One region of the Paenibacillus sp. FSL R10-2736 genome, then DNA from elsewhere that is predicted to be linked to it. Evidence: riboswitches for the same ligand, from Rfam matches in the RefSeq annotation. Region 1 holds a riboswitch; each other region holds the start of a gene.
What was found. Region 1 has a riboswitch for cobalamin ahead of NSQ73_RS32725 (anaerobic ribonucleoside triphosphate reductase). Riboswitches for the same ligand answer to the same signal wherever they lie in the genome.
Positions count from the first base shown of each region.

Region 2: linked by a shared signal. The riboswitch ahead of NSQ73_RS22815 (energy-coupling factor ABC transporter permease) and the one ahead of NSQ73_RS32725 (anaerobic ribonucleoside triphosphate reductase) in region 1 are both predicted to bind cobalamin.
Region 3: linked by a shared signal. The riboswitch ahead of NSQ73_RS27620 (S-layer homology domain-containing protein) and the one ahead of NSQ73_RS32725 (anaerobic ribonucleoside triphosphate reductase) in region 1 are both predicted to bind cobalamin.

Region 1 covers NZ_JBBOBN010000002.1:1,066,593-1,076,809, forward strand. Annotated here, with positions in the region: gene nrdG (anaerobic ribonucleoside-triphosphate reductase activating protein) at 1-427, opposite strand, end outside; gene NSQ73_RS32725 (anaerobic ribonucleoside triphosphate reductase) at 424-2,409, opposite strand; gene NSQ73_RS32730 (hypothetical protein) at 2,506-2,631, shown strand; cobalamin riboswitch at 2,748-2,978, opposite strand; gene NSQ73_RS32735 (MTH1187 family thiamine-binding protein) at 3,320-3,628, shown strand; gene NSQ73_RS32740 (sugar phosphate isomerase/epimerase family protein) at 3,679-4,458, shown strand; tRNA gene NSQ73_RS32745 (tRNA-Thr) at 4,542-4,613, shown strand; gene NSQ73_RS32750 (SDR family oxidoreductase) at 4,774-5,511, opposite strand; gene NSQ73_RS32755 (AraC family transcriptional regulator) at 5,672-6,388, shown strand; gene NSQ73_RS32760 (helix-turn-helix domain-containing protein) at 6,385-6,546, shown strand; gene NSQ73_RS32765 (Atu4866 domain-containing protein) at 6,623-6,874, opposite strand; gene NSQ73_RS32770 (zinc-binding dehydrogenase) at 7,084-8,016, opposite strand; gene NSQ73_RS32775 (MmyB family transcriptional regulator) at 8,149-9,027, shown strand; gene NSQ73_RS32780 (ASCH domain-containing protein) at 9,075-9,419, shown strand; gene NSQ73_RS32785 (hypothetical protein) at 9,963-10,217, opposite strand, start outside.
Region 2 covers NZ_JBBOBN010000001.1:5,318,664-5,328,880, reverse strand. Annotated here, with positions in the region: gene NSQ73_RS22850 (peptide deformylase) at 80-490, opposite strand; partial or broken gene NSQ73_RS35005 (ice-binding family protein) at 703-1,326, shown strand; gene NSQ73_RS22845 (hypothetical protein) at 1,311-1,802, opposite strand; gene NSQ73_RS22840 (LPXTG cell wall anchor domain-containing protein) at 1,837-2,226, shown strand; gene NSQ73_RS22835 (class D sortase) at 2,219-2,911, shown strand; gene NSQ73_RS22830 (alpha-N-arabinofuranosidase) at 3,168-4,664, shown strand; gene NSQ73_RS22825 (DUF6171 family protein) at 4,681-4,956, shown strand; gene NSQ73_RS22820 (ArsR/SmtB family transcription factor) at 5,057-5,998, opposite strand; cobalamin riboswitch at 6,162-6,357, shown strand; gene NSQ73_RS22815 (energy-coupling factor ABC transporter permease) at 6,632-7,396, shown strand; gene NSQ73_RS22810 (energy-coupling factor ABC transporter substrate-binding protein) at 7,396-7,692, shown strand; gene cbiQ (cobalt ECF transporter T component CbiQ) at 7,689-8,477, shown strand; gene NSQ73_RS22800 (energy-coupling factor ABC transporter ATP-binding protein) at 8,738-9,583, shown strand; partial or broken gene cobJ (precorrin-3B C(17)-methyltransferase) at 9,613-10,217, shown strand, end outside.
Region 3 covers NZ_JBBOBN010000001.1:6,443,715-6,453,931, reverse strand. Annotated here, with positions in the region: gene NSQ73_RS27635 (hypothetical protein) at 1-1,189, shown strand, start outside; gene NSQ73_RS27630 (GAP1-N2 domain-containing protein) at 1,186-4,485, shown strand; gene NSQ73_RS27625 (hypothetical protein) at 4,486-4,674, shown strand; cobalamin riboswitch at 4,876-5,064, shown strand; gene NSQ73_RS27620 (S-layer homology domain-containing protein) at 5,257-7,416, shown strand; gene NSQ73_RS27615 (DUF4430 domain-containing protein) at 8,617-9,456, shown strand; gene NSQ73_RS27610 (energy-coupling factor transporter transmembrane component T) at 9,453-10,217, shown strand, end outside.

The sequences.
Region 1 (10,217 bases):
AGGGGAGAGTGGTATCTTTGAGTTCCTCTACAAATCGTCCGTCAATGACCACCTGGCACAGGGCCAGCAGATTCCATTCCGGAGAACCGGGGGAAGCCGTCAGCTCCTCGTACGTATAACCGGTATAGATCCAGACCGGGAAGCCCGGCAGCTCGGCGCGGAGCTCATGGATGAAGTCAGCCGCTCCCTCTGCCGAGAAAAAAGGGTCCCCGCCTGCCAGAGTCAAGCCGTCCAGCAGCGGATTATCTGCTATCTCGGTGATAATCTCGCGCCTGCGCTCCGGAGTGAAGACCTCTCCATAATTGAAGTTCCAGGTCTTCGGGTTGAAGCATCCGGGGCAGCGGTGGCGGCATCCGCTGAAGAAGAGGACCGCCCGCAATCCCTCTCCTTCATTGATCGACTCCGGATAATATCCGCAGATGTTCATAGATGCTTAACGCGGTCCCGTACTTCGGCTTGCTTGGCGGCATTGAAGCGGGTCTGATAGTCGCCGGTCAGATATCCGGTTACCCGGCGCAGCCGGCGGATATGCGTTGTATCTTCATGAGCGCCGCAGGATGGGCAAGTCGTGCCGATTACACCTTCGTGGCCGCAGCCGGAGCAGCGGTCGATCGGGTGGTTGATGCTGAAATAGCTGATGTCCTGCTCCAGCGCGTATTTGATGATTTTGACGAATGCTGCAGGGTTGCTGCGGGCGTTGCCGTTCAGCTCTACATAAGAGATCGCTCCAGCGTTGCAATATTCATGGAATGGAGCTTCCAGGCTGATCTTCTTGGCTGCGCTCAGGTCGTAATAGACCGGAATGTGGAATGAATTCGTATAGTATTCACGGTCCGTTACACCCGGGATGGAACCGAGAACCTTGCGGTCTATCTTGGTGAACTTGCCGGAGAGACCTTCGGCAGGCGTAGCGAATAGAGTAATGTTCAGATCCAGCTCTTCGCTCTTGCGGTCGCAGTATTCACGCATGTGGCGGACAATAGCCACCGCCTTGGCATGGACCTCCATATCTTCGCCATGGTGTTTGCCGTACATAGCCTTCATGCACTCGGCCATACCGATGAAACCAAGGGACAGGCTGCCGTGCTTCAGAAGTTCACCTACGCTGTCTTCCGGTGCAAGCTGTTCGCCGCCTTCCCAGACGCCTTCACGCATCATGAAATCGGAGGCTTTGGCTTTCTGGGAAGCCTGAATGCGGAACCGGTGCAACAGGCCGTCCAGCGCAACATCCATATAATGATTAAGATCTTCGAAGAAGCCTTCCTCATCAGCGGCAAGGCGGCGGCCGGTTACTGTGCCGTAAGCCAGACCAAGACGTACAAGGTTAAGCGTATTGAATGAAAGGTTGCCTTTGCCCGAGCAGTGATTGCGCCCGAAGCGGTCGCCCAGAACACGTGTCCGGCAGCCCATCGTAGCAAATTCAGTATCCGGATCGGTTGGATCGTAGTACTGCATATTCAGCGGAGCATCCAGATTGGCGAAGTTCGGATACAGCCGGCGTGCAGAGCACTCTGCCGCTTTCAGGAACAGCTCATAGTTAGGATCACCAGGCTGCTGGTTGACACCCTGTTTGCACTTGAAGATCTGAATCGGGAACACCGGTGTTTCTCCGCTGCCAAGTCCGTTCATAGTAGCAGTTAAGAGGGAGCTGATCACCAGTTGGCCCTCCGGAGAGGTGCAGGTTCCGTAGTTGATACTGGTAAAAGGAATCTGGCCGCCCGAGCGGCTGGACATGGTATTCAGGTTATGTACCATGCTCTCCGCAGCCTGAAGGGTTTCAATTTCTGTCTCTTTCAGGGCGAAACGGAAGGCACGCGGATACTTCTCTTCCAGATCGCTGCGGGTCATAGTGACCTCTCCGAGCGCTTCGCCGGCGGTACCTTCCTCGAAATATTCCATTCCTTTGCGGAACAGCTTAGCGAAGGATTTAGTGACATAAGGCGCCAGATCGTAATCCAGCTTGTTGGCGGATACGCCGCCGTACTGGGCATTCTGCTGGGACTGGAAAATAATCGCCACCAGCGACATAGCCGTCATAATCGAATTCGGAGGGCGGACGCTGCCGTTGCCGGTATTGAAGCCTTCGCGGAGCAGACGTTCAAACGGGATAAAGATGCAGTTGGTTGTTCCGATGGCATATTGATCCAGGTCATGTACATATACAACATTATCTTCAATAGCCTGCACGAGCTGTGGCGGCATCGTGAAATTGCGGGCGTACCACTTGGAATATTCACTGCCGAATTTGCTCATCTTGCCGGAGAAGCTCTCCCCGTTCAAGTTGGCGTTCTCGCGCAGCAGATCCAAATCCCGGCTGTCGATAATATCCCGTCCCAAATGAATAACTTCTTCCAAAAGAACTTCCTGTGCAGCTTGTCCTTCGTTATATCGTTTCTCCAGCAGCGTCATTGTATAGCTCTCTCCTCTCGGTATCGTAAGCGTGAAGCGTGTGCTCCATGACATCAGTAAAAAGGCATCTCCAGCCGGGAGGCGGGAAATGCCCGAATGCGTATTGCAAATATCCGAAACAGCGGACATTTGCCGGTGGTCTATGTGGAAAATACGAACGGGCACAGGGCTTGTCCTGTTCTGGAACCTGTTCTTGTACCTTCCGCAGAAGCCGATACCTGAGGACGATATTCTATCGTCCTCAGGTATCGGCAGCCTCTGGCCCGATTAACGGAAAGGCTAACTCTGCTCGTGCAGGCCGCATGCGGGCACCTCGCCTGTTCCTCGCAGGAGTCTAACCGGTGCCACAGAAACAGGCAGGTCTCCTGGCTTCCGGCATGCCCTCCGGCGCCTTCCCGAGGGACCTCGCAGCCCCTTAGTGGCTTGTTGCCTTAGGATGCTGCTCCAGCGGCGTCTGGCAGCTGGAACATCCGGTTACAGTGGCGGGACCGCAGCGGATTTGCACCGTGTTTCCCTATTAAGCTTCAACCCTGGCAAGAGGGCGAAACACCTGTTTCTACTATATTTTGTTGTTGTTAAATAAAAGTAACTCAATATATTGTGTTTGTAAACATTTTTTTGCGAATCCGCGCGGGGAGCGGGTTCCGCAGGTTTACTCACAGATGATCCACAGTTAGTCCACAGGTAATCCACAACTTTCCTGTGGATATGGCCTTAAATGAGTCATAAATTGTCCCAAAAGATGCCACAAAGACTCCATAAATAGAGTGCGTCTAATCCTGGTAATTTTACGGGGAAGATAGTAATAGAGAGGGGGTGTCTATGGGTATTTGTGGGAGAGGCGCTGAAGGGTTACAATTAAGGAGTAAGGACAGAGCAGACTCATCAAACTTGCAGGAGGGATTTCATAATGGCGATTGGCGAAGTGACCGTTATTCCGATTGGCACTGGCAGTACCAGTCTCAGCAGCTATGTGGCCGATATGCAGCGTGTGCTGCAGACCGTGGAGGGGATTACCTATGAGCTTACTTCGATGGGGACTATTATTGAAGGACCGGTTGCACGGATTCTTGCTGCGGTAGAAGCGCTGCATGAGTCGCCGTTTACGTCAGGAGCACAGCGGGTTTCCACCTCGCTTAAGATTGATGACCGTCGTGACAAGCCTTCTACGAGCCGCAGCAAGCTGGAATCCGTGGAACGCAAGCTGCAAGGAGAGTAAAGAGTACCTGTAGTTGTAATCAGATTCAACCTATAAGGAGCGGATCTTTCATGGCAAAAGCCTCACAGCAGATCGGGATTCAAATGTACACACTGCGTGACCAGACGGAGCGCGATTTCCTGGGTACACTGGGCAAAGTTGCGGAGATGGGATATCAGGCGGTAGAATTCGCCGGTTATTTCGGCGTGTCTGCAGGAGAACTGCGCCGTACATTGGACCGGTTGGGTCTTGCTGCGCCTTCGGCGCATGTGGGCCTGGATTTCAGCAGTCTGGATAACATGGAACGGGCGTTAGCCAAAGAAATTGAATATGCGAAGGAACTTGGATTACAATATATGATCACCCCTTCGGCACCGCTTCCGCAGAACCCCTCAATGGAGGATGTGACGGCGGTGATTCCCTTCCTGGAGAAGGCCTCCGCGATGGTCCGTGCAGCAGGCCTGCAGTACGGGTATCACAACCATGATTATGAATTTGCAGAGGTAGACGGCAAAGCAGTCATCGATATATGGCTGGAACAGATTCCTGCGGAGCATATGTTTGCAGAGTTCGATCTGGGCTGGGTACACAGGGGCGGAGCACGTCCTATTGACTATGTCTCCCGTTATGCCGGCCGTGTTCCGCTGGTTCACATTAAGGATTTCGGGGCAAATAATGAAGAGACTGACCTCGGGAAAGGGCAGGTTGATTTCCAGAGCGTCTTCGACAAGGCAGAGGAGAGCGGGATTCTGTACTATATAGTAGAGCAAGAGGCTTATGCCGTGTCCTCGTTGGAAAGTGCTAAGGAGGCACTGGGATATTTCCGCGGGCTGGGGCTAATGCAGGACTAGGCAGCGCGAATGATCAAAAAGGGTTGCGTTTTCTGCTGAAAGAGTTATAATATTTTTTGTTTGGCAGGCAGACTATCCTTTAAGCTGGTGTAGCTCAGGGGTAGAGCAACGCACTCGTAATGCGTAGGCCGGGGGTTCAATTCCCTTCACCAGCATCTTTTGAATTCATATGCAGCGCGGCCTCCGGGGATTTCGGAGGCCGCGCTTTTTTCTGTACCACCATAAACCTCTACCATTCTTCTACCATATTCGAGTGAAGTAACGGAATTCACTTTTGGTAGCCGTCAAGTCTTATTTCCTAATCTGCTTAGCGGTTTAAGCCGGATGCCCCATTGGGCGCACGATCAATTCATTTACATCCACTTCCGCAGGCTGCTCAAGGGCATAGGCAATGGCGCGGGCAATACCGGAAGAGGGCAAAGCATTGGCCCGGAAGGATTTCATCATCTCGAGGGCTGACTCATCAGTGATGGTATCAGCCAGTTCGGATTCGGTTACGCCTGGAGAAATAACCGTCGTACGGATTGTTGCTCCCAACTCCTGACGCAGGCCCTCTGTAATCGCCCGGACCGCGAACTTGGTGGCACAATAAACCGATGATTTCGGAAAGACAGTATATGCGCCAACGGAGGCAACATTGATGATATGGCCGGAATTCTGTTCCTTCATTACGGGAATAGCAGCTCCGATCCCGTGCAGCACACCGCGAATATTGACATCAATCATACGGTTCCACTCCTCGATCTTTAATGCATCAAGTGGCGATAACGGCATCACACCTGCGTTATTTACAAGGGCATCAAGGCGTCCGAATTGATGAACTGTAAATTGGACGATTGATTTCATTTGCTCAAAATCCGTTACGTCGAGGGAATGGTATTCAGCAATCCCGCCCGCGTTTCTGATCTCCTCCGCCAGCTTTTCTAGCCTGTCCGTCCGTCTTGCACCGAGCACCACCTGTGCTCCACGCTTAGCGAGCCATTTGGCGGTCGCTTCTCCAATGCCGCTACTGGCACCGGTAATAAGCACTACTTTATCTTTTAATGTCGACATGCCACACCGCTCCTTTTATGAATGAAATACGCTTAGGTGTTACATGTTCATTATGCTGCCGACTTCAAAGCTTGCGGTAGCCGGATACTGTGAAGAGATTGCCTAATCCTCCAAAATGCAATAAAGTAAATTGTAATAGTCGCAGAATGGAGGAATACGCTTGACTGAATTGACCGAACGAATCGAACGTATTGCCGTACAAGATGGGACCATCGTTACCGCCTATCCTGCTCTTTCTTTTATTCGTTCTTCCGACATATCCGCGCCAGTGCCTGCGGTATACAAGCCATCCCTGTGTGTGATTGCTCAAGGTGCCAAGCGGGTAATGCTGGGACCGGAAAGCTATTGTTATAATCACGGAAGCTATCTGGCCGCTTCCGTGCACCTGCCAATTACCGGACAAGTCATTGAAGCCTCTCCAGAGACCCCGTACTTGTCCCTTCAGCTACAGTTCGATATGGATCAGATTTTGGATGTGATTCAACAATCTAATGTCACAGAAAACACAGGACAAGAACCTCCCCGCGCTTTGGTTATCAGCCGGATGAGCGATCCGCTTCATGAGGCTGTCATGCATCTAATCCGTTTGCTGGATACGCCGGATGATCTACCGGTGCTGGCTCCTTATGCAGTGCGCGAGATTCTTTACCGTATGCTGCAGACTGAGCAAGGGGACTCTATACGGCAGTTCGCTCTCTTGGGCAGCCGTGCCCATCAAATTGCCCACGTGATTGAAGGGATGAATCTCCACTATGCGGAACCCATGCGGGTGGAGAAGCTCGCGCAAGCAGCCGGAATGAGCAAATCATCTTTTTTTGCCTGTTTCAAAGAAGTGACGGCAATGACCCCCTCCAGTATCAGAAACGCCTGCGGCTGACAGAAGCTCGGAAAATTCTCCTGGCGACAACGAGCGATGCGACAAGTGTCGCTTATCAGGTTGGCTATGAGAGCGCCACGCAGTTCAATCGTGAGTATGCCCGCTTGTTCGGCCAGCCGCCTATTCGGGATGTACATCGGTTCCGGGAAACGATATAGTTGCATCACACAAAAACACCGCCAATTCTCCTGAGAATGCGGTGTTTTTGTTATTCCTGTTATGTGGAAACTTGGTTTACTCCCGATACAAGACCATGCCTCCGTGATAGAGCACCGAATCGCGAAAATCACCATCGGCGGTGAAGCCGGTATCATCTACATATTCAATATGATCACCTGTAATAGAATAACTTCCTTGATAAGCGCTTTTTCTGCTTCCGCGTGCTTCATCATAGCGGCCGTTAGGCAGTAATTCATGCCTTATATAACCATCTGCGGTTACCCACATCCCAATATAAGGATGGGAGGGGTTAATGCTATCTTCCATTATATTCATCCTTTCTTTCTTTATTTATTTAGTTCTGCATGTTTATTATCCTCCTTCAATACAATGGGGGGTAGCCTGATTCATTGAGATTGTTGCCTAATCCTCCATTTAAGAGATTGAGAACATTATGACCAATTTAACCTCTTTTGTGGTGAAACGGGTCTGCCATATCTGTCGTGCGTGCTTTACAGGCGCTTTTTATATCAGAATTAATCGACTAACAGCACGGCCTTACCGGAATATCTGCGTTCCAGCAGCGCCTCGGATACCTCCGCTATCTTCTCCCATGACGCTTCCACTTCAATGAGGGGTGTTAATTGGCCTGTTGAGAGGAGGCCGGCCAGCAGTTTGAGATCGTCGGCTACGGAGTAACGGCTAGCTTCTTCTCCAAGAAAGAAGCTGTACAAGGTTCTGCCGCCTAAGCCTCTGACATCAAGTGTGGAATAAGGAGAGGCTGAATGTCCCATCGAGACTAGGGTCCCTCCCGGTTCCAGCTGAGGCATCAAAGCAGCCAGTGTATCACCGCCCACCGAATCCACAATTAGATGATAAGGCCCGAAAGGAATTGCCTGAGATATCGCAGCTTCTCCAACCACAACCTCATTAGCGCCGGCTTCCCGGGCAACCTGGGCTTTTTCCTTTGTTCTTGCTACACCTACTGTAAATGCCCCGGACTGTGCGGCTAACTGATGAGCCATGATTCCCACGCCTCCAGTGGAGCCGGTGATCAATATTTTCTTGCCGAGCAGCATCCCGCCCTTTCTAAGGGTGTAAAGTGCGGACAGGCCTGCTACAGGCAAAATGGCGGCTTGGGCGAAGGTTACGTTATCCGGTATCTCTGCCAGGAACGAAGCGGGAGCTGCTACTCGCTCTGCCCATGCCCCCATCGGGAGAAGCCCGGTGACACGGCTTCCTTCTCTGGGTCCGGTGCCATTCCGGGCTTGCTGGACAACAGTTCCGGCAAAATCCCAGCCCGGCCGGAATCCCTCAGCCTCCTTCCTTGCATCAACAACTTCACCCCGGTTAAGGGAGAAAGCATGCACTCTAACGATTGCCTCCCCGGGCTGGGCCTCCGGTGCGGCGACTTCCTTGACGGTCAAATATCCATGAGCCGGTGAGTCTGTAACAATTGCACGATTCATAGGATCTCCTCCATAAATATAATTAGAAGCGTAATGGAAATTGCGCCCTGTTTTCATAGTGGAGTATACTGTAGGAATTGGCTTGTACCAAGAGTAGAATTACACCTCAATATGGTAAAGGCGGTGAGCCTGATGACTATACGTAAGGATAGGGACGTTCAGGATGAGACGTTGAAGGGGGTAATCGCTGAAATTGAGAATCTTCGCGTAACACGTCAACTGGATTATGCTAATCAACCCCATCCGTTGTTGAAACGGTTTACTCAGCAGGAGCTTAACGATATGGCTTGCCCTACGTATAAAAACCTATTAATGGGACGCTCACACCGTATGCCGGATCGCCGGATGATTATCTGTATTGCTGAATATCTGGAGTGTACAGCCGTTGAACGGAATGCTCTGCTGCTGGCTGCCGGTTATCTCCCGGTCTATCCGGCTCTTGAAGGAGCAGCTATGGAGCAGGCGCTGGAAGAAGTGAGGCAGATCCTGAGCAGCCTGCCGCTGCCGGCAATGATTGTGAACCACATGTTAAATATCAAGGCGGTGAATGAACGGTTTAGCCGGTTATTTGAGTTGCCTGCACATCAAGCTTTCTATAAAGACTTGAATATGGCAGATCTTCACTTCAATACGGATTATCCTGTGCGCTCCCGCTCGACCTTCAATGCCGCATCCTTTGAATTATGGGAATCTCATGCAGTGGAGGGTATACATGCTTACCAAAAATTACACACCGGCTCCAGACAGGAGCCATGGTATACGCATAGCCTCGAAAGACTCCGGCAATACAGTGATTTCAATAAGTACTGGAATAAGCGGCCTGACAACACAGGTAACGAGTATGGTCAGCACAAAATGATCTTAGCCAGAATGGGTGCCTCAGATAAGTTGGTTCCTATCCGGTACAAGCAAATTCATATTTCCGCTGGCCATCATCTATATCCAAGAATTGAGGCCTACTTACCGGTCGATGAAGCTGCTCATACAGTTTTTGAACAACTGGGAAGCTGAGTGTAAACTGGACATTATGTGTTTTCTGGAATGGAGGCAAGCCTTGTATGAAGTGTCTGACGATTCGCCAGCCTTGGGCCACCTTAATTGCGCTGGGTGAAAAACAGATCGAGACCCGTTCCTGGCCGACGTCTTACCGGGGGGATTTAGCCATCCATGCCGGTATGCAGGTAGATAAGGCCATATGCAAGACGGAGCCGTATCAATCAGTGCTTGCCCGGCACGGCTACACCGCGGATAATCTGCCCTCCGGAGTAATCCTTGCGCCAGCCGGCTGGCCGGTTGCTGTGGGGTTACGCCTCAGCAGGCGCAGCAGAGCTGGCCGGGCGGGAATGAATATGTGTTCGGCGATTATGCAGAAGGCCGGTATGCCTGGAAGCTGGAGGGGGTAGTTGCGCTGGCTCATCCTATACCTGTCAAGGGGCGCTTAGGTTTCTGGGAATATCCCATTCTTGAGCAGGAGTGGTGAATCCGTTTGTGGCCAAATAAATAAAAATTTCATGCAGATCAGCTGTCAGCGGGTATGATAGGGATATTCAGCGGGTAATCTTCTTATATATATGGAAAGCGGGCTCTGCGGCGGTATGCTGCAGGAGCCAGGGCAGAATTGCCGGGAAGGAGCGTATGCATAAGAGATGGGCAGCCTTCTTATCGCATGGCTTTGTATGCTTTGTTTGTTTATTGTGTTTAAGGATCAGGTAAGCCGGAAGATCCTGTATCCCGTAGCGGCTGTGGTTATCTGCGGCACGCTTGGGTATTGGACGATTTTAATGTAATCTTTATCTGGGTATCAGCTTATTTTCAGGTAAGGGATGTATATTGGGGTTACCAAACATCCCCCGGTGTAATATGGTACCCTGAGGTCTTGCCGATCATGGCGGGCCTCTTTTTTATGAGGGGAGAAACGCTGAGAATTAACATCGCCAGAATGCTGTTCATCTCAAGGCGGTTGAGTCCGGAGTGCCAAGACCCAGATATCTGCGCATGCGGATAGTAGACTGGGCGGTAATGACATCATCCAGCAGCAGCATCCGTTCATGATAACCCCTGCAGACAAATTTGGCTTCAATGCCAACTTCCAGCTGCTGCTGTGCATAGACCTTCAGACCACGGGCTCTCATCTCGGTGCGGACATTCCGCAGATCGGCTATGGCTGCACCCGCCGCTGTCCGGACAACCTCCAGGTAAGG
Region 2 (10,217 bases), on a different contig from region 1:
AAGCAGAAGACCCCTTGCGAAAATCTCGCGTAGGGGTCTTTTTGTGTTGTCCCTAACAAATGAATACCATATGCCGGGCTCAGATAATAATTCCGTCGCAGTGGTCAATCTCATGCTGAATGATCTGCGCAGTAAAGCCGGTGAAGGTCTGGTTCTGCGGCTTAAAATTACGGTCGAGGAACTCTACCTCAATGGAATCATAACGCACAGTTCTGCGTACGCCATCATGTGACAGACAGCTCTCCTCGGTTTCATAGGGATTATTACGCTTGCTGATGACCGGATTGATCATAGGGACATTTACCGGTCCGATACTGAACACTATGATGCGCTTGTTGACACCGATCATGTCAGCCGCCATGCCGACACAGCGGTCCGCATTGGCGCGCAGCGTATCCAGGAGATCCGTTAACACCGGCAGATCCTCTGGGGTAGCCGGAGTGGACTTCTGGCTTAGAATCGTCATATCTTTACATATGGGTCTGATCATAGTAATCTCCATTTTTTTATTTGGTTGCCACTGCCATGATATCATCTTTTGTATGGACAGTGAAATGAATCTTGCTAGAACAATAATGTAAAGCCGTCAGACACCTCCGGGTGTGTAGTGGTTTTTTGCAGTGCCGGTATATCGTGTATGGTGCGGAATTACAGATTTACTTTGCTTATTTGACAAGACTACTGTAGAATTAATAAGATATAATGGTAAAAATTGGAAACAAAAAAAGAGGGAGCATGCGTATGAAACTAAAATATCTAGGACTCACCGCAATTGTGCTGGTTTTCACGCTGTCTTTTTCAAGGATTGTGCTGCCCGCTTCAGCTGCGGTAATAGACATGAATTTGGGTTCAGCAGCCACTTTCGGACTACTTGCAAAGACGATGACAACGGTTGAGACTTCCGTTTCCGGAAATACGGGAGCTATTACTCAGACCGTAATTCCACATATAACAAATGGGAATAATTATTTAGATGATAGTGTTTATCATGCTGCTGACATTGATTTGGGTAATGCCATTGTGTATGCGAATTCACAGGTGCCTACTGTTAATGGAACGGCTGGAGCAGATCTGGGAGGCGAAATCCTGCTGCCCGGTATATATAATTATCCGGGTGCAGTTAATATCAGTGCTGATGTAACGCTTAGCGGTGATGATATTTTTATCTTCCAAATTGCTGGGACATTGGATACAACGGCCGGTACGAAGATTCTATTAACAGACGGGGCACAAGCCTGTAATATCTATTGGGTGGTAAACGGGGCCGCGACACTCGCGGCAAATACGGAGTTCAATGGCAGTTTATTGAGTCAATCTTCAGCAACAACGGTTGGTATTAATACTATTATAAATGGCAGAATTCTGTCACAAGATGCAGTTACATTCACTGGCCCGGGCCCGTCTAACATTACTGTTCCGGCTTGTGTACAGGAGCCGCCTGTGGAACCACCGGTACAACCGCCAGTACCAGCTACGGCAACGCCAATACCAGCTACGGCAACGCCAGTACCAGCTACGGCAACGCCAGTACCAGCTACGGCAACGCCAGTACCAGCTACGGCAACGCCAGTACCGGCTACGGCAACGCCAGTACCAGCTACGGTAATGCCAGTACCGGCAACGGCAACGCCAGTACCAGCTACGGCAATACCAATACCGGCCACGGCAACACCAGTGCCAGCCACGGCAACGCCAATACCAGCTATGACAACACCAATACCGTCTACAGCAACGCCAATAGCCACGGCCACACCAATCCCGGCTGAAGCAACGCCAGGCTCCGTTGCTTCACCTGTCAACACTCCTGCTGCTTCATCTCCTGCGGAGCTGCCGGCAGTGCCTGTTTGGATTGTAGAAACGGAATGGATTAAAGTAGGCTTACTTCCGGACGGGGATATGGTTATTGATGCAAAGCTCCCTGATAATCAAGAAGACACAGGAGTGTGGAATTTCGATCTGGGGGGAAAGTTATACAATATAGAAGGAACTGAAAGTGTTAAGTATAGGATCGCTAAAGCACCGGTAGGGACTTATAATATTCTGGTAAGATTCACTTCCCATAACGGAACTGTGTTCAAGTTTGAGGCGGTTCCCGTATCTGTACCTACAGTCACCGGAGGCCAGCTTCCGGCCACTGCAACGCCGTGGTACAACTTGCTTCTCTCAGGATCTCTATTAACCATAATGGGAGGAGTAATCTTATGGAGGAGAAAGCTTCGTGAATAAGCGGCACACTGAGCACAAAGTACAAGCCGGAAAACAGATATACGTTATCTCCCTGGTATCAATGATTATGGGGATCTTGTCTATCTCTTGGGCTCTGATTCATATCCAGGCGCAAGCGGTACCCGTTGCTTATAGCGAAAATACTCATCTTATCCCAATTCAGGCTGATCTGCGCAATAGTGTAAAGAGCAGCATCGCCGTTCCTGTAGAAGCAGGCGATTCCAGCAGCATACCGCCGCAGGATGATATCCTCTATCCCATAAGGCCGCTGGAAGGCGATGTTATCGGACAGCTGATAATTCCGGCATTACAGCAAATTCTTCCGATTATACACGGGACAGACGAGGATGAGCTGGAGGAGGGAATTGGACATTTCCCGGAAAGCGTACTGCCGGGTGAGAATAACAATTCGGTTCTATCCGGACACCGGGATACTGTCTTTTCCAAATTAGGCGAGCTGGAAATAGGAAACAAGCTAATCGTTGATACATCAGCCGGTTCTTTCACCTATAAGATAAGTGCTATACGGATTGTTGATAAAGACGATAAAACGATTATTGTACCTACAGACCACGCTGTCCTAACCGTAAGTACCTGCTACCCCTTTCACTTTATCGGCGCGGCTCCCGACCGTTATATTCTCATCGCAGACCTGATTGCTGAAGTCCGTTCCCCCACAACATGAAAATCTTTCGGCTTACCTTTATCCTTTGACATCTCGGTGTCAAAGGATTTTTTTTGGAGGGAAAACGGGCCTGACCACCCAAAGAAGTACTACATTCTATGCGCCACCGCAGCGAAGGATGGAAAAATTCTTAAGAAACGGTAGCACGAGATACTTAATTTAAAGATTGACGAACCGGCGGAAGCCTGACTATAATATTAATATAAGTGTTAAATGATTAACAAATATATTAACTTAAAGAGGAGCGTTAACTGAAATGGCAGAACGCATCGTACTGAACACTGATATCCGCAAAGGTACAATTAACCGTAACATCTATGGACATTTCGCTGAGCATCTGGGACGCTGTATCTATGAAGGCATCTGGGTAGGGGAAGATTCGCCGATTCCGAACACGAAGGGTATCCGCAACGATGTAGTGGAAGCGCTTAAGGAAATGAAGATTCCCGTATTGCGCTGGCCGGGCGGCTGCTTCGCCGATGAATACCACTGGAAGGACGGCATTGGCCCGAGTGAAGAACGCAAGCGGATGATCAATACCCATTGGGGCGGTGCGGTTGAGAACAATCATTTTGGTACACATGAATTCATGCGGCTCTGCGCCATGCTGGAATGTGAGCCGTACATCAACGGCAATGTAGGGAGCGGAACGGTACAGGAGATGTCCGAGTGGGTTGAGTATTTGACCTTTAACGGCGTATCTCCAATGGCTGAGCTGCGCCAGAAGAACGGCCAGGAAGAGGCCTGGAGTGTAGCTTACTTCGGCGTGGGCAATGAGAACTGGGGCTGCGGCGGCAATATGCGTCCTGAATATTATGCTGACCTGTACCGCCAATATCAGACTTATGTGCGCAACTATGGGGATAACAAGATTCACCGGATCGCCTGCGGCGCGAACTCGGATGACTATAACTGGACCGAAGTGCTGATGCGCGAAGCCACCCGCTTCATGGATTCGCTTACCCTGCACTACTACACCCTGCCGACTTCGGATTGGACTAATAAAGGTGCGGCTACCGGCTATGGAACGGATGAATATTTCAACACATTGAAGAAGGCGCTGTTCATGGATGAGCTGGTTACCCGGCACAGTGTCATTATGGACAAATACGATCCGGACAAAAGAGTGGGCCTGATCGTCGATGAATGGGGCACCTGGTATGATGTGGAACCCGGTACGAACCCTGGATTCCTCTACCAGCAGAACACGATCCGCGATGCGCTGGTTGCCGGTCTGACCCTGAATATCTTCCACAAGCACAGCGACCGTGTGCGGATGGCGAACATTGCCCAGACCGTTAACGTGCTGCAGGCTGTAATCCTGACCGAAGGCGAGAAAATGCTGCTGACTCCAACCTATCATGTATTCAATATGTATAAAGTACATCAGGATGCGGAGCTGCTGGATCTGACGGTGGATAGTCCGGTATACAGCTATGAGGGCGTGGAGATTCCTGAAGTATCTGCTTCAGCTTCCGTAACAGCAGAGGGTGTCATTCATGTCAGCCTGTGCAACCTGAATCACGCTGCACCGGCAGTATTGCCGCTGGAGCTGCGCGGACTGGCTGGACAGTCAGCAGCCGTAAGCGGCACTACACTTGCCGGGTCTTCCATCGATGCCCACAATACCTTCGGGCAGCCGGAAGCGGTAGTACCGCAGCCGTTCACCGCCTTCCAGCTTGAAGCCAACACCCTTACGGTTGAACTGCCGCCAATGTCGGTGACAGTACTGGCAATTACTCCGGGAGCTTAACGGGAAGGAGCGCAGCATGACTACAACCTCAGCATGCAAGGGATGCCGGGAAGAGTACAAGGTGACGGAAGCGCAGATTGCCCGGATTCTCGCCTCCTCCATGTTCAATCCGGAGAATACAGCCCCGGACGAAGTCTACGCCGAGCGGGTTGCCCTATGCGGAGCTTGTCCCAAGCTGCAGGATGGCGTAACCTGCATTGCCTGCGGCTGCATTATACCGGTCGTGGCCCGGCTGAAGGCGCGCGGCTGTCCGCTGCCGGGCGGCGGCCTGTGGCAGCCGGTGACTGATTAAACTGCAAAGCTGCCCTGCAATACACCCGTAACCACAACAGTGGCAGCGGGAGACCTGAGCTTAAGGTCTCCTGCTGCCGCTGTTTGCTGTCCAGTCCTGGTCATTCCGTCCGGCTGGCACTTGCCGATGCTTCAACTGCATCTGTATAAAAGAGCTCAAACACAAGATCCTCGTTATAGTTGCCGAACCCCTTGCCGAATAAGGTAAGGCCGCCGATATGCTCCGCATCCTCTTCCACAGAGACCTTGAACGTCCACTGCTTATCACGGATACCGACCTGCTCCAGTGTAACCTCTGACAGCTTCTGACCGTCCATGAACGTGCCCGCCGGAGTAATCCTCAGCTGCTTAAGCAGTCCATATTGGTTGGTGAGCGCAGGCCACCAGGCAGGAGTGTATTTGCCCGGGCTGTCCCCGTAGTCGCCGGGGCTGGTCCAGAAGCCGAGCCGCTGACCGTTCAATGTGAAGGTGATGTCGGAAGGCCAGTTATTATTAATGGACGGGGCTTCGGAGGCAATCTCCATCGTGATGACCAGCTCCTCAGGCTTCTGGCTGGACAGCAGGAAGTTCGGGATTTTATATTCTACGAATCCTTTGCCGAACCACAGAATGCCCGCATTCACCCGCTCCTGATCCCAGAAATACCGCGGATCGTCGAAGTTGCCGATCACCCGCTCGGTTGTAGATAAGCCGCAGGTCGGTTCAATCCGGAAATCAGAGTAGTGGCCCACGGGAATTTCCTTACGGTAGCCTCTGCGCTGTGTTCTGGCTTGTCCGGGGAAAATAATCTCAGCACTCTCGGCGGCCAGTGTACAAATCTTCTGCAGTCCGCTGCGTCCGGGAGCCATGTGGCTGCGGATCAGCCCGGCAGCTTCCAGCTTGCGCACATGCATCGTCATAATGGCACTGCTGAGCTTCAGCGCCCCGGCCAGTTCCTTGACGTTCATCGGCTGTTCGGACAGGAGCCGCAGCATCTGCAGGCGCACAGCGCTGGATAACGCTTCGTACACGGGTAAAGATTGTTCGGTTAGATCAAGTTTCATGCGCTGCCTCCACGTTCAGGTTATATAGTTAATAATTATATTACTCAAATGATATTCTTACAAGCAAATGAACGCTGCCCTGCAAGCAAATGAATACTGCGTCCTCGCAGCCGCTCCAATTTTATCACAGACATGCAGAGCCTGTTCCGCTATGATGTAGGATGGATTAGCGATGTAACAAGGTGCTCTTGCCGGATCAGGCAAGGGATAACAGGGAATCGGGTGCAAGTCCCGAGCGGTCCCGCCACTGTAAGGAAGAGCTGAACTTCATGATGTCACTCGGGGAGAACCCCGGGGAAGACGAAGGGTATAGCGCCCGTATTCCAAGCCAGGAGACCTACCTTGATTACGCACACCACGACTCTACGCGGATAGGAGCGGTGTACGGATAGGTTAATGAGATGAAGCGATGTGCCTGCAGGACCGGAGGGAATCTTGAAGATCAAGATCAGAGCCGGTTCAATGTTATGCAGACACAGCGTTGAGCGGCCCATGCGGAGCGACCGGGTGCAGAACCCCTTGTTGGCGCACGGCAGTGCTCTCTATCGAATCATACCTGCGTACATACACTCCCACCCTGAAGGGCGGGAGTTTTTTGGGTTTGCTATATTTAAGAAACTTGGAGGCTGACAAATGAAGAAACGCGGATTTTGGGGTTTTGCGGCGCTGATTGCCGGATTTACAGTGTACTTTATGCTGAATGAACCGGGAACAGCCCAGGCTATGCACATTATGGAAGGTTTTCTGCCGGTAGGCTGGGCTGTGTTCTGGTGGGTGGCGTTTTTACCGTTCTTCGTACTCGGGATTATCAGGCTTAGATCGATGACCAGGGAGAATCCGGAACTGAAGCTGCTGCTGGGTCTGGCAGGGGCTTTCACCTTCGTCTTATCGGCGCTCAAAATGCCTTCCGTTACCGGAAGCAGCTCGCATCCTACAGGTACCGGACTTGGCGCAGTTATGCTGGGACCGCTGCCGATGGGCGTGATCGGCTCGATCGTGCTGTTGTTTCAGGCGCTGCTTCTGGCGCACGGGGGGATCACTACGCTGGGGGCGAATGCGTTCTCGATGGCGGTCGCGGGGCCTTTTGCCGGATATGCAGTCTATAAGCTGATGATGAAGCTGCCGGACCGTGAGAAGCTGGCCTTATTCTGTGCGGCGGCGGTTGCCGATCTAATGACATATGTAGTGACTTCCTTCCAGCTTGCGGTGGCTTTTCCGGCTGCGGATGGCGGAGTCCTGGCGTCTTTTCTCAAATTCGGGGGGATCTTTGCCGTGACGCAGATTCCACTGGCCATCAGCGAAGGGCTGCTGACCGTATTATTGTGGAACTGGCTGAAATCGTACAGTCCGAATGAAATGTCGCTCCTGAAACGCAAGGTCAAAGGGGGAAATGCATAATGAGCAATAAATGGAAAAATGGATTGATGCTGCTGGCCGTTGTCCTGTTGTGTGTCTTGCCGCTGCTGTTCGTGAGTGGTGATTTCGGCGGGGCCGATGATGCTGCCGAGGGTGTAATCACAGAGATTAACCCTGAATATGAACCCTGGTTCAAGCCGCTGACCGAGCTTCCGGGTGAGACGGAGAGTATGCTGTTCGCATTGCAGGCGGCGATTGGTGCCGGGGTAATCGGATATTCACTGGGGCTGCTGAAAGGGAAACAAGGCCAGGCGAAGCAGAACAGCATCAGCAAGTGATCAGACGAATTGATGTCCTTTCTTATAATAATGCCTTGAGGCAGCTGTCTCCTATGTGGAAAAGCTCGTTCGCGGCACTGATGTTCCTGCTCTCCTATACCGTGCATCCGGTGCTGCAGCTTGTGATTACGCTGTGGATGATGTCCTGGTGCATCCTGCATGCCAAAATTCCCTATCGCGCCTATGGGCTGCTGTTTGGTACGGCGCTGCTGTTCTATTGCCTTAGTGTACCGGCGCTGCTCGTGGATTTCGGCCACCCCGCTGCCGGGGAAGCTGGCGTATTCCGGATTTCCGGGCAGCCTCTTCCGGCGTATATCACGGCAGCAGGGCTGGAGCGGGCCGGTGAACTGCTGGCCAGAGTCTCGGCCTGCATGAGCTGCTTCTTCTTCCTGATGTTCACCACCCCGTTCAGCGAGCTTCTGCAGGTGCTGCGCAGGCTGCGTATGCCGCAGATTGTGCTGGAGCTGATGCTGATTATGTACCGCTTCCTGTTCCTGCTGAATGATGCAGCGCACGGGCTGATGCTGGCCCGGAGGCTGCGCGGCGGCAGAAGAGGTTACAAGGCCAGGCTGCGGGAGACTGCGGCCATGGCCGGGGCCCTCTTCGGAAATACGATGCACCGTTATTACGGATTGTCGCAGGGGCTGCTGACCCGCGGGTTCACGGGGGAGATCATTCTGCCGCCGTATACCGCGCAGCCTGTGCCGCGGCGTTATGCGGTCCGGGCGTATGCCGGGATCGCTGTGCTGGCGCTGGCGCAGCTTTGGCTGTGGCTGCGGGGTTGAATTTAAGATTTTAGTGCAAGAAATCTGCTGGCTTTGTTGAAATCATGCCCAAAGTACAACAATTTCCCCGAAATATCGGATGTATTCCACAATTGTTGTACAAAAGGCAGCATTTCACTTCATTTAGTTGGCTCTGAGGGAAGATTGTTGTATTCCATACAACAATCCCCCAGAAGGCCGGAGTATCCAGGATTCAAAGCTGTAAAACGTGCAACATTTATCCGATTCCGCTTTGCCAAATCTCATTAGAGGAGTACGCCATGGACATGGAATATAGTCTGGCTTTTGACGGGGTGGTGTTTCATTACCCGGATACGAAGGAAGCCGCGCTGCGTGAACTAACCGTCTCCATTCCCAAAGGCCGCAAAACGGCGGTGCTTGGCCACAATGGTTCGGGCAAATCGACCCTGTTCCTGCATGCTGTCGGCATTCTGCGTCCGCAGCGTGGTATGGTTCAGCAGGGAGGCAGGACATTGTCCTATGCCAAAAAAGAGCTGGCTGCGCTGCGGCGCAGTGTGGGCCTTGTTTTTCAGGACCCGGAGCAGCAGCTCATATTGAGCACACCTCTGGAGGATGTGTCCTTCGGGCTGCGGGGAACGGGGATGGACGAAGCCGCAATAGCTGAGCGCTGCCGCAGTGTCATGGAACTGCTGAACCTGACGGAGCTGAGTGACAAACCGGTTCACCAGCTTAGCCTGGGGCAGAAAAAACGCACCGCACTCGCCGGAGTAATGGCGATGGAGCCGGAGCTGATCCTGCTGGATGAGCCGACCTCGTATCTGGACCCGTTATCCGAGACACAGATGCTGCAGGGTCTTGATCTTATACATGAAAAAGGCACAACCGTAGTTATGGCTACGCATGATATGAACTTGGCGTACCGCTGGGCCGACTGGATTATCGTACTGGATCAGGGGAGGTGCCGGGCTGAGGGGACGCCGGAGGAGATTTTTGCCGGGGCGGAAGAATTGCAGGCCATCGGCCTCGGTCTGCCGCTGCTGGCCGACTTGTGGTACAGCCTGCCTGCACGGCACACCGCCGGCCAGCCAGCCCCCCGCACGGCGGGAGATTTCAAAGCTGTACTAAACAGGCTGCTGAATAGTTAATACAGGTATTCATGAACGGGGGAAGAAGGATGAAGAAACAAGGTAAGCTGCTGATTATCGGCTTCGGTCCCGGAGCGCTGGAGCATATTACCGGCCGGGCGCTGGCTGCTCTCGAAGAGAGTGAGGCTGTAATCGGCTATAACACTTATGTGGATCTGATCAAACCGCTGCTGCGGCATCAGGAGATTGTCGGCACCGGCATGACCGAAGAGGTCAGCCGGGCGCAGGAGGCCGTCCGCCGAGCCGAGGACGGCCAGACCATTGCCGTAATATCCAGCGGCGATGCCGGTGTATACGGCATGGCGGGTCTGGTCTACGAGGTGCTGATTGAACGGGGCTGGAACCGGGCTGACGGAGTAGAGGTCGAGGTGATCCCCGGAATATCGGCGATCCAGTCCTGTTCTTCCCTGCTGGGAGCGCCGATCATGCATGATTCCTGCACAATCAGCCTCAGCGATCATCTTACCCCGTGGGAGAGCATTGCCGCGCGTGTAGAAGCGGCGGGCGCTGCGGATTTCGTGATCGCCTTCTATAACCCTCGCAGCGGCAAGCGGACGCGCCAGATTGAAGAAGCACGCAATATCCTGCTGCGTTATCGTGATCCTTCCACGCCGGTCGGCATTGTCAAAAGCGC
Region 3 (10,217 bases), on a different contig from region 1:
GTACTGCTTCTCCCGCTTTGAGCCGGAGGAAGTGGTGTTCCGGGCCATGCACAGCCGTGAGGATGACGAGAATTATGCGCTGGGCGAAGATGATCTGCTGAATAAGTACCGTGAGCGCTTCGGCCTCGATACGGTAGACGATATGGAAGCGATTCTGAACCCGGCGGATATTCCGGAGGAGTACCATCATTATACGGACCATGTGCTGACCGGAATCACCGACCGCTATGGCGTGCTGACCCGCAGACGGCTCTGCCCGTCCTGCCATAATGAGCTGCCTGTAACTGCCGGCAAGGTGCCGAGCAATATTATCTCGATTATCGGCGCTTCCCAGGTAGGGAAGTCAGTGTATATGACCTCGCTGATCCATACGCTGCAGCATACGACAGCTGGGCATTTTGACGCGGCCTGTATGCCGCTGAATGCCGAGATCAGCCGCAAATTCCGCACCCTGTACGAAGAGCCGCTGTTCGAGCGGGGAGATTTGCTCGCTTCTACCCAGAAGGAGAAGATGCAGGAGCCGTTCATTTTCCAGTTCGTGTTCAAGGATGAATCCAAGCCCCCGCTGACGCTGGTGTTCTTCGATGTTGCCGGTGAAGGGATGGTCGATCAGGACTATCTGGGCTTGCACGGCCAGCATATCAAGAATTCCGCAGGCATTCTGTTCATGGTCGATCCGCTGCAGATCCGCTCCATCCGCGAGAAAATCCGCATCAACTTCGGCGACCGTCCGGGCGAGTGGGTGTCGCAGTACGATGAGCCGCGCGATGTGGTGCTGACGATGTTCGGCGACTTCATCGCTTATCAGGAGAAGAGCAAAACCAATATTCCAACGGCCATTGTACTGGCCAAAAGCGACATGCTGCACTCACTCAAGGATGAGGACGGCGATTACATCAAGTCCAACAGCAACGTGTTCAACAACTATGTGCACCGCAACACGCTGAATCTGGACGAGTTCCACAACATCGACGGTGAAATCCGCCGCTTTATCGAGAAGGTCGACCGTCCGTTTAAGGATACGATGGATGTGTACTTTGCCAATACCGGTTACTTCGCAGTATCTGCGCTGGGCAGCAATCCGGTCAATCAGAAGGTGGAGGGTGTCGTCAGTCCGATCCGTGTGGACGAGCCGTTTATCTGGCTGCTGCACAAGCTGAACTATATTGAGGGGAGCGACGGGCCGTGAACAGATTTTCAGGGTCCATGATCACCCAGCAGATGTATACCCGCGAGCGCCGCGGCGTTTACCGGGCGACAGAGGGATTCGATACGGTAGCGAAATCGGAGAGTCTCGACAATAATTTTGTCAAAAAAATCCTGCATCCCTTCTGCCTCTACGATGCTCCGGCCGAGCTCGCGGCACGCGGTGAGAAGGATGAGGAGCTGTATCCTGACGCGCTGCATCTGTTCCATACGGAGGGCAATGAGACGGTGATTGGCCTCAGCCGCTATCTGGCGGCGGATTTCACGGGGCAGCGGAGCGCTTTTTTTGCCCATAATTTCGTGGTGCCGCCTATCCGCTCTGAGGAGATTGTTGAGGGGTACGGGGAATGGCTGCATGCCGGCTTTGCGCGGAGTTATGAGGGGGAGCCGGGCGGAACACTGCCTGAGCTGGAATCCATTCCAGTCGGGGTCCGTGAAGAGTCTGCAGACCCGCTGACCGTGCTTCGCAGCCTCGGATTCACCGAAGAACTGTTCAAAGCCCTGCTGCAGGCGGTCATGCTGTCCGTAGCCGGCAAGAAGAAGATCTATGTGGCGCTGGATGTGCCGATCAGTGAGTTGTCGCAGCGTGCGGTGGAGCTGACGGAGGTCCTCTATGCTTCAATGCCGCATGACTTCCGCCGCAGGCTGGGAGTGATCACTTATGCCAAAGAGCCGCAGAGCCGCAAATATATTCACCTGAGCTTTGTGGAGAAGGGCTCGCTGCGCCCGGGGGACCGGAGTATTGAGAAGGATTATATTTTTGATCTGGCAGGCGCGCGGATTCTGAATGCCGATTTCGGGGAGTCTCGGCAGACGTATGCAGACCTGGCCTGGAAGACGCTGGGGCAAAAGGGCGGGAGTCTCAGAGATTTCGCCAGATTCGCCGACTCCCTGCTGCTTGGGGAGAGCGTGGACCGCAAGCTGTCGCTGGCACTCTACAATGAGCTGGCTGTCTTTTATGAGATTGAGCAGGGCAATGAAGATTTATATACTGGGAACAAGAACGCTGTGCTCGGCGGTCTGCTGTCCTATCTGAAGCCGGAGGGGGCGCTGGAATCCCGGGTGCGGCTAAATGATATGTTCCTGGAGCGGTTCGACCGTGAGTATGATCTGATCCGCAAAAAAGGGATACCGGCGCCGGAGATTCTGGAGTGGTTCAAGGAGTATTTTGCGCTGCCGGGCCATAATTACCGGGTCAAAATTGTGGATTACTTCATCAACGGAATGCTGAACTGCCAGTCGGCGGGACGTGAGGATGCGCTTGCTGCCGCTTACGGTATTATTGAGGGCAACGATGAGCTTAGTGCGGCCTTCTTCAAAAGAGTGCTGGCCCAGCCTATCTTCCGCAAAGCGCTGCTGGAGCCTTATATGGAATCCCGGCTGGCTGACGCGCCGAAATCGGCGGATATTCTGCGGTTCGTGGCGCATTGGGGCCGTTTCCTTCCGGAGGCGCTTCAGCAGGCTTTCGTGCGCGATACCGTCAAGGAATATCTGCTGGAGAAGCTGCAGCGGGACAATGATCCGGTGGCGGCGGTGGCATCGGTTCATGAGTCGGTGCAGAAGGCCGAGAAAGAACGCCGCAGAGGCGGCGGTGTACATGCTGAAGCGCTGTCACTGCTGCAGGAGCTGGGAACCGTTGCCGACCGCTTCCTGCTGAACCGGATCTCGCTGGACGAGCTGACGATGGAGCAGCTGCTGGAGATTTCCTTCCTGCGCTACCGGGATACGGCGGATTGGCAGCCGCCGCTGGATGCAATCGCTAAGCGTAAAGCGAATGCGCTGCGCGCTGCGTACCGCTGGTTCGGGGAGGAGAAGCCGGACGAGGAGATTTTCGCCGGTCTGTCTCCCCGGGAGCTGGATGATGTACAGCTGCTCGGAGGACGCTGGCTGAAGGAGTCGCGGAGCATCGAGCCGTTCGAACGGCTGCCGCTGGCCTTTTACCACAGCAGTGAACGAGAGGGCGGTCCGCTTGATTACGATGCGCTGCTGGAGCTGGTGGCGCGCAAAGCGGGCAATGATAAGGAAACGGTCTACCGTTTCCTGGCCTGGTCGCAGCATAACCGGCTGTTCACCATCTCGAGCAAGAAGCTGTGGCCGAATTACCGGCGGGCGGTGCTGAAGTATTTCCTGAAGAACGACCGCGAGGCGTTCAAGAACCGCGATTTCCGCAAAAGCTATAGCTCGGCCGCAACGCCCGCCATGCAGAATGTCTACAATGAAGCCCGCTCCCAGCTGGCTTCGCCGCTGGCGCGGTGGGTCAGCCGCAGCCGATTTCAGATCCTGATCTCCGGCAGCGTGCTTGGGATCGTATTGATCATAGCCGTCATCGCCATCAGCTGGCTGCGGCCGGATGCGGATACCGCTGCACCGCAGCCGACTGTAAGCCCGATTCGGGGCGATATCCACAATGCGGATGGGCAAGAGCAAGCCCCGGTCTCTGTGCGGCTTATCGGCAGCGGGGATGAGGGCGCCGGGTCAGGCAGCGGGACCGGAAACGGTGGAACAGAAGGTACCGGGAACGCTGGCGGAGCTGAAGGCGGCGGAACGGAAGGTAGCGGGAATGCTGGCGGGGCTGAAGGCGGCGGAACAGAAGGCAGTGGGAATGCAGGCGGGGCTGAAAGCAGCGGAACAGAAGGCACCGGGAATGCAGGCGGGGCTGAAAGCAGCGGGGAAGCAGGTGTCAAGCTGGTGTTCAGCTTTGCCGCTGCGGCGGAGTGCTCCGACTTCAAGCCGGCGGAGATCATTGTGATGTCCGGTAATAACGTTGCTGACACTTACAAGGTTGCAGCAACTGCGAGCAGTTGCCTGGCCGCCGGAGTTGACGGCGGCGCGAATGGGGATGCAGCCGCTGGAAATAGCGGCGGCTCTGATAAAGCCGAAGCCTCCCCGGCGGCGGGTGCATCGGGCGCCGGAAATGACGGCGGCTCTGATGAGGGAGCCGTCGGGACTGACGGCGGGGCGACCGGAAATGAAGCCGTGGGGACTGACGGCGGCGGAGATGCAGCCGCTGGAAATAGCGGCGGCTCTGATGAAGCCGAAGCCTCCCCGGCGGCGGGCGCATCGGGCGCAGGAACACCTGCGCGCGTATATGAAGTGACGGTGGAGCTGGAGCCGGGCGCAAAGCTGGCCGCGGGTGATGTGATCACCGCCGGAATCTATACGCTGAAGCTACAGGCTAGTCCGGGGAGCATTCTGGGAAGTACCCCAAGCACTACTCCGGAGACTACACCCGGCACCGACCCCACTCCTTCCGCCAGCCCGGACACGGATGCGGAATGATTGAGTGAGAGCCTGAATTGGGCGAAGCCGGATGTAAGAGAAGTCCGGCATTTCATCAACGGTGCTTCCGCGAAAGCTGGCAGAGAGGTCATTGTACTTTGTACACTCAACGTTTATTCCCATTCTGTTGTACATAATACAATCAACCAGCTGCCGGCTCTTGCCGGAAGCGGAAGCATCACTATTTAAGTCCTGAACAGCACGATATGCCGGGAGAATGCGGCGAGTGTTGTTCAGGATTTTTTGTGCGGAAGGGGCCGGTTGTGCCTATAATTGAAACAGCTTGTCTATAGACATACAGGGGAATAGTAGATATGATTGTTTGTGAATATTCAAATTTAATAAGCTTTGGAAAAAGGTGCGGATTTCCGTAGAAACAGGCGCAGTCATGCAACAGATACCCATGCCGGTTCTACGATTGTAATCTGCTTAAAAGGGAAGTCCGGTGCAAGTCCGGTGCGGTCCCGCCACTGTAAATGCGGAGCGACTCCTGAGAAGCCACTGTCTGATAATAGGATGGGAAGGCGGGGGAAGCAATGAAGCTTAAGCCAGGAGACCTGCCTTTTTCGTTGTTGTTTCTATTCTTCGGGGGTAAGAATGCGGAACAGGTGCAAATATAAGCAGTGGCTGTGTGAGGGAAACTTCATATCAGCTGCATGTATTGTATCCTTCCCCGGCCGCCCTGTACAGGGCGGTCTTTATGTTGCACCCGCATCAGCGGAGGACGCAGGATTCATCTATACCATTCTATTCACAGAAAGAGGTCAAGCAATGAAAAACAATTTATCATCCAAGTTTATCCGGCTGGGTCTGATCGTTGTCATGATGTTCGCGGTTCTGGGAGCGGCTGTAGCTCCGGCGGGACAGGCTTTTGCAGAGACGGCTGCGAGCACTGGGAATAACGCGGCATCTCTACCTTCAGGCACAGCAGTTAGCGTAGCTGAGGCAGTCTATGCCACTTCGGAGTTTGTGCTGAAGGCCGGAGTCCAGTCCGACTGGCAGGCCATCGGCCTAGCGCAGGCGGGCTATAAGGTTCCGGATAGTTATTTAAAGGCGCTTGAGAGTAAAGTAGCCGCAGCCAAGGGTGTCTACGCCAGAGCTACGGACTATGCGCGGATTACGCTTGCGGTTAGGGCGCTTGGCGGGAATCCGGCGGATGTTGCCGGATACAATCTGATTGAGAAGCTCTACAATAACGATAAAATTACCGGCCAGACGCTGAACAACGCAGCCTATGTACTGCTGGCGCTTGATTCCGGAACTTATACAATTCCTGACAATGCGAAATGGACACCGGCGAAACTGCTGGCCGAGATCCTGGCCAAACAGAACACTGACGGAGGCTTCACCCTGACTACGGGGGCTAGTGATCCGGACATGACGGCGATGGTGCTTACTGTGCTGGCAGGACATAAGGATGATCCGGCAGCCAATACCGCGGGACAGCGGGCGGCAGCCTGGCTGGCGACCGCACAGGACAAGAACGGCGGCTATGGTGACAGCAGCGAGAGTGTCGCTCAAGCCATTATTGGTCTGTCCGCCTTTGGCATTGACCCGGCAGGAGCGGAGTATACCGTAGGCAATGTAAACCTAGTCAGTAAGCTTCTTAGCTATAGGGCAGCAGATGGCGGGTTCGCTCATACAGCGGGCGGAAGCTACAATCAGCTCTCGACAGAGCAGGCACTGGAAGCATTGGTAGCTTACAAGCTTTTCAGCACAGGCAGCAAGCTCTATGATCTTAGCAATTCACCTGTGAAGAGTCCTCAGGTTAGTGTGTCCGTTGCCATTGAGAGCCCTAACGGAACCCTGGCAGAAGGCACTGTATATGCGGGAAATGTACTTCAAGCACTGGAGAAGGCAGCGGCGGCGAAAAAGGTGGCCCTGGTCAATGAAGCTGGCAATTACGTGACGGGAATCGGCGGCGTAACTGCGGGTGCTTTTGGCGGCTATGACGGATGGATGTATGTTGTAGCCCGCGGTGGAGCGTGGATCTATCCAAGTGTAGGCATGGGTGATTTCCTTCTTGCGGAGAATGACCGCGTGCTTGTCTATTATGGCGGGGATAACACACAGGTGGTAGAGTCCGTGGCGGTCTCCCCTGCACAGCCGCAGCCTGGACAAGATATTACTGTAAAAGTAACTCAAAAGCAGTGGGTATGGAATGAAGCGACCTTCACTTCCGACCCGGTATCCTCGCCAGCCGCAGGGGTTCAGGTATCCATCGGCGGTAAAACTGCTGTTACGGATGCTGCGGGTTCAGCTGTTGTTGCCGGCGGCCTGCCAGCGAATAAATATACGATTACCGTTACCGGATATCTCAAAGACAGCACACCTGCGGTAGTCCGCTATTCGCAGCCGCTGACCGTGGCTTCTGCTGCGGCTGACCGTGCTGCTTTTACCGATGTGAAGTCAATCTCGCCTTGGGCGCTGGAGTCAGTGTACACGGCCTATGACCGCAAGCTGATGGGCGGGGTCAGTGAGAGCAGCCTCGTGTTTGCACCGAAGCAGAATATTACCCGCGCTGAATTTGCGGCACTACTGCTGAGATTGACCGGCAACGAGCCGTCTGCGGCATCGTCAGCCCAGAGTTTCAGTGATGTTAAGGCGGATGCGTGGTATTATGGAGCAGTGAACAAGGCGAAGGAACTGGGAATTGTCAGCGGAGTAACAGGCACTGCCTTCAAACCGGACGGCCCCGTTACCCGCCAGGATATGGCTGTAATGATCGTGAGAGCCTTGAACCTGGACGAGGCTTCGGCAGCAGCCGGAACCGGGAAATTCACCGATGAAGACCAGATCAGCGCCTACGCATTAACGGCGGTACGTACTGTAACCGGACTTGGAATTATGAGCGGTACCGGCGGCGAATTCGCTCCTGCCACAGCTGTAACCAGAGAAATGGCCGCAGCTGTAGCGGTCAGATTGCCTTAGGAAGGATATGAGTCAAGGAAGAAGAGCCTTGATGAAGAAAAGATCCTAGATAAGCTAAACCTTAAATATGAATATATAACTTAGTCTTCACCGCAGTGAAATTTGAATAGTAGGGCTGCTGGGGCAAGAATCTCACGATTTCAACCCGCGTTTGGGGTGGGAATCCGAATGCTTGTTGAAAATCCTGCACATAATACAACATTTTCACCAGGATATCGCCTATATTCGAAAAATGTTGTACAAAAGGCAGCATTTCTCTTCTAACAAGCGGTGTAGCGGGAAGATTGTTGTATTTTATACAACAATCCTTCCGAATGCCTAAGGATTAAGGGAGTTAAGTTGTATTTTCTGCAAGATTTTGCATGGAGCAGCCTAATAAAGCGATAGTGCGGGGTGCTGGTGGGATATATAAGTGGAAAAATGTCACTTAATTCCCGGTAAATCTCCCGATATGGCGGCGTAGTTGGAAAAACAACACTTAATCTCGCATGAATTAGCGAATGACCGGCTAGGGGCAGAATTAAGTGTCATTAATCCAACTAGGATCGGCATTAAAGACTGCATAGGATAAATAAGTGTCATAAATCCAATTGCTGTTCCGGCGGAGGGATGTTTTGCGGAGTTTCGCTCGGGAAGGCATGCTTTCCCGGATTGAGCAGATGATTTAAAATGCTACTGATGCTACTGATGCTACTGATGCTACTGATGCTACTGATGCTGCTGCTGATGTTACTGATGCTACTGATGTTACTGATGCTACTGCTAGTGGGGCTAGAGCTGATGAAGCTGATGGAGCTATTGCTAGTGGGGCTAGAGCTGATGAAGCTACCGTTAGTGGGCTAGAACCAATGAAGCCAATGAAGCCAATGAAGCTAATGAAGCTAATGAATCTACTGCTAGTGAAGTTAGAGCTAATGAAGCTAATGATGCTATTACTAGTGGGGCTAGAGCTAATGAAGCTAGAGCTAATGAAACTGAGAGTATGGTGCCAGCCAGTATTTTAAGCGGCTGATTTTAGCCGATAGAGAAGCTCCTTCGGGTTGCGGGGCTGGATGCTCAGCGGCCAAGGGGCTGGCTGATGGTGCTTTGCTCAGGATTAGTTTGTATAAGTCACACTAAGAAATCATAAGGTGTTTGGACGGAACGGGGAACAGGCTGACTGCCCCCGTTCTTTTCCCTTTTGTGGAGGTGCTTGAGGTAATGTTCAGTCTATTGAAATCAGGAAGGGCGAGGCTCTATCCGCTGCTCCTGCTCCTGGTCGTCCTGCTGCTCTCCGGCTGCTCCAAGGCGCAGCCGGATTCCGCAGGCGGCGGGCCTGTGCCGCCCGCCAGTTCCCAGGCCGCGCAGACGCCGCGGCCTGAGGGCACTGCCATACCCTCCGCCACGGCGGACGGCATGGCAGCTTCCAGCTCCGGCGCAGCGCCAGCCGGAGCCGCCCCCGGCGTAACGGAGCAAGCTCCCGTTACGCAAGCCCCGGCAGCCACCGGCAGTCCCGCCGCGCCAGCATCGGCGGCCACGGGCAGTCCCGCCGCGCCAGTCCCGGCGGCCACCGGCAATTCCGCCGCGCCAGCCCCGGCGGCCACCAGCAAGTCTGCCGCGCCAGCCCCGGCGGCCACCGGCAGTCCCGCCGCGCCAGCATCGGCGGCCACCGCCAAGCCAGCCGCGCCAGCTCCGGCCGCCACCGCCGCACCGGTGAATACGGTGACTCTCTCCATTACTGGAGATGAGGAGCACGGCGTTATTCTGGCTCCGGCGGCTTATGAAATAGAGAAGAATGAGACTGCGCTGGAGCTGCTGGGGCGGATTACCCGCCAGCACAAGATCCAGATGGAATATCAGGGCAGCAAAACCTTTGCCTATGTGGAAGGTATAGATAATCTGTACGAATATGATCACGGGGCAGAGAGCGGCTGGATGTATAAGGTGAACGGAGAGTTTCCGTCCAAGGCTTCCGGCAGCTGGGTTATGAAGCCCGGAGATACGGTAGAGTGGCTGTATACGCTTGATCTTGGCAAGGATATCGGGGCAGCGTCGCCATGAACAGCGGCTTCCGGTCCACGCATCCTGCCGTAGCCCTGCTGTATTATGCCGGGCTGCTGCTGTTCGCCCTGCTGGGGCTTCATCCGTTGTTTCTGGTTACGGAAATAGCAGGTCTGCTGGCATTGCTGCTGCTGCAGGGCCAGGGGAAAGCGCTGCTGCGCGGTCTGCCTTTTATGCTCCTGATGGGCGGCTCAGTCGCAGTGTTGAATCCGCTGTTCTCGCACAGGGGAGCGCATATTCTCTTCTACTGGCTGGACCAGCCGATTACGCTGGAGGCTGTGCTGTACGGACTTATAATGATGACCGTACTGCTGACAATCTTCATCTGGTTCATTTCATACAATTACACGGTAACGACAGATAAATTCATGTACCTGTTCGCTGCCGCTGCGCCAAGAACGGCATTACTTACGCTGATGGCGCTCCGGTTCGTCCCCTTATTCCAGCGGCGGCTGCGCCAGATTACCCTGATCCAGCGCCTGCGCGGGGTAGATGTCCGCACAGGAAGCCTGCGCAAGCGGATGCAAGACGGCATGACGCTGCTGAAGGTGCTGCTCACCTGGTCGCTGGAGGAAGCGCTGCAGACCGGAGATTCCATGACGGCCCGCGGCTATGGGGTTGCCAAACGCAGCACGTACAGTATATACAAGCCGGATCGGCAGGATAAGCTGATTCTGCTGGTACTGACGCTCAGCGGTATGATTGCATTGTTCTTTTGGCTGCAGGGCTACGGTACGCTGGAGATTTATCCCCGGATGAAG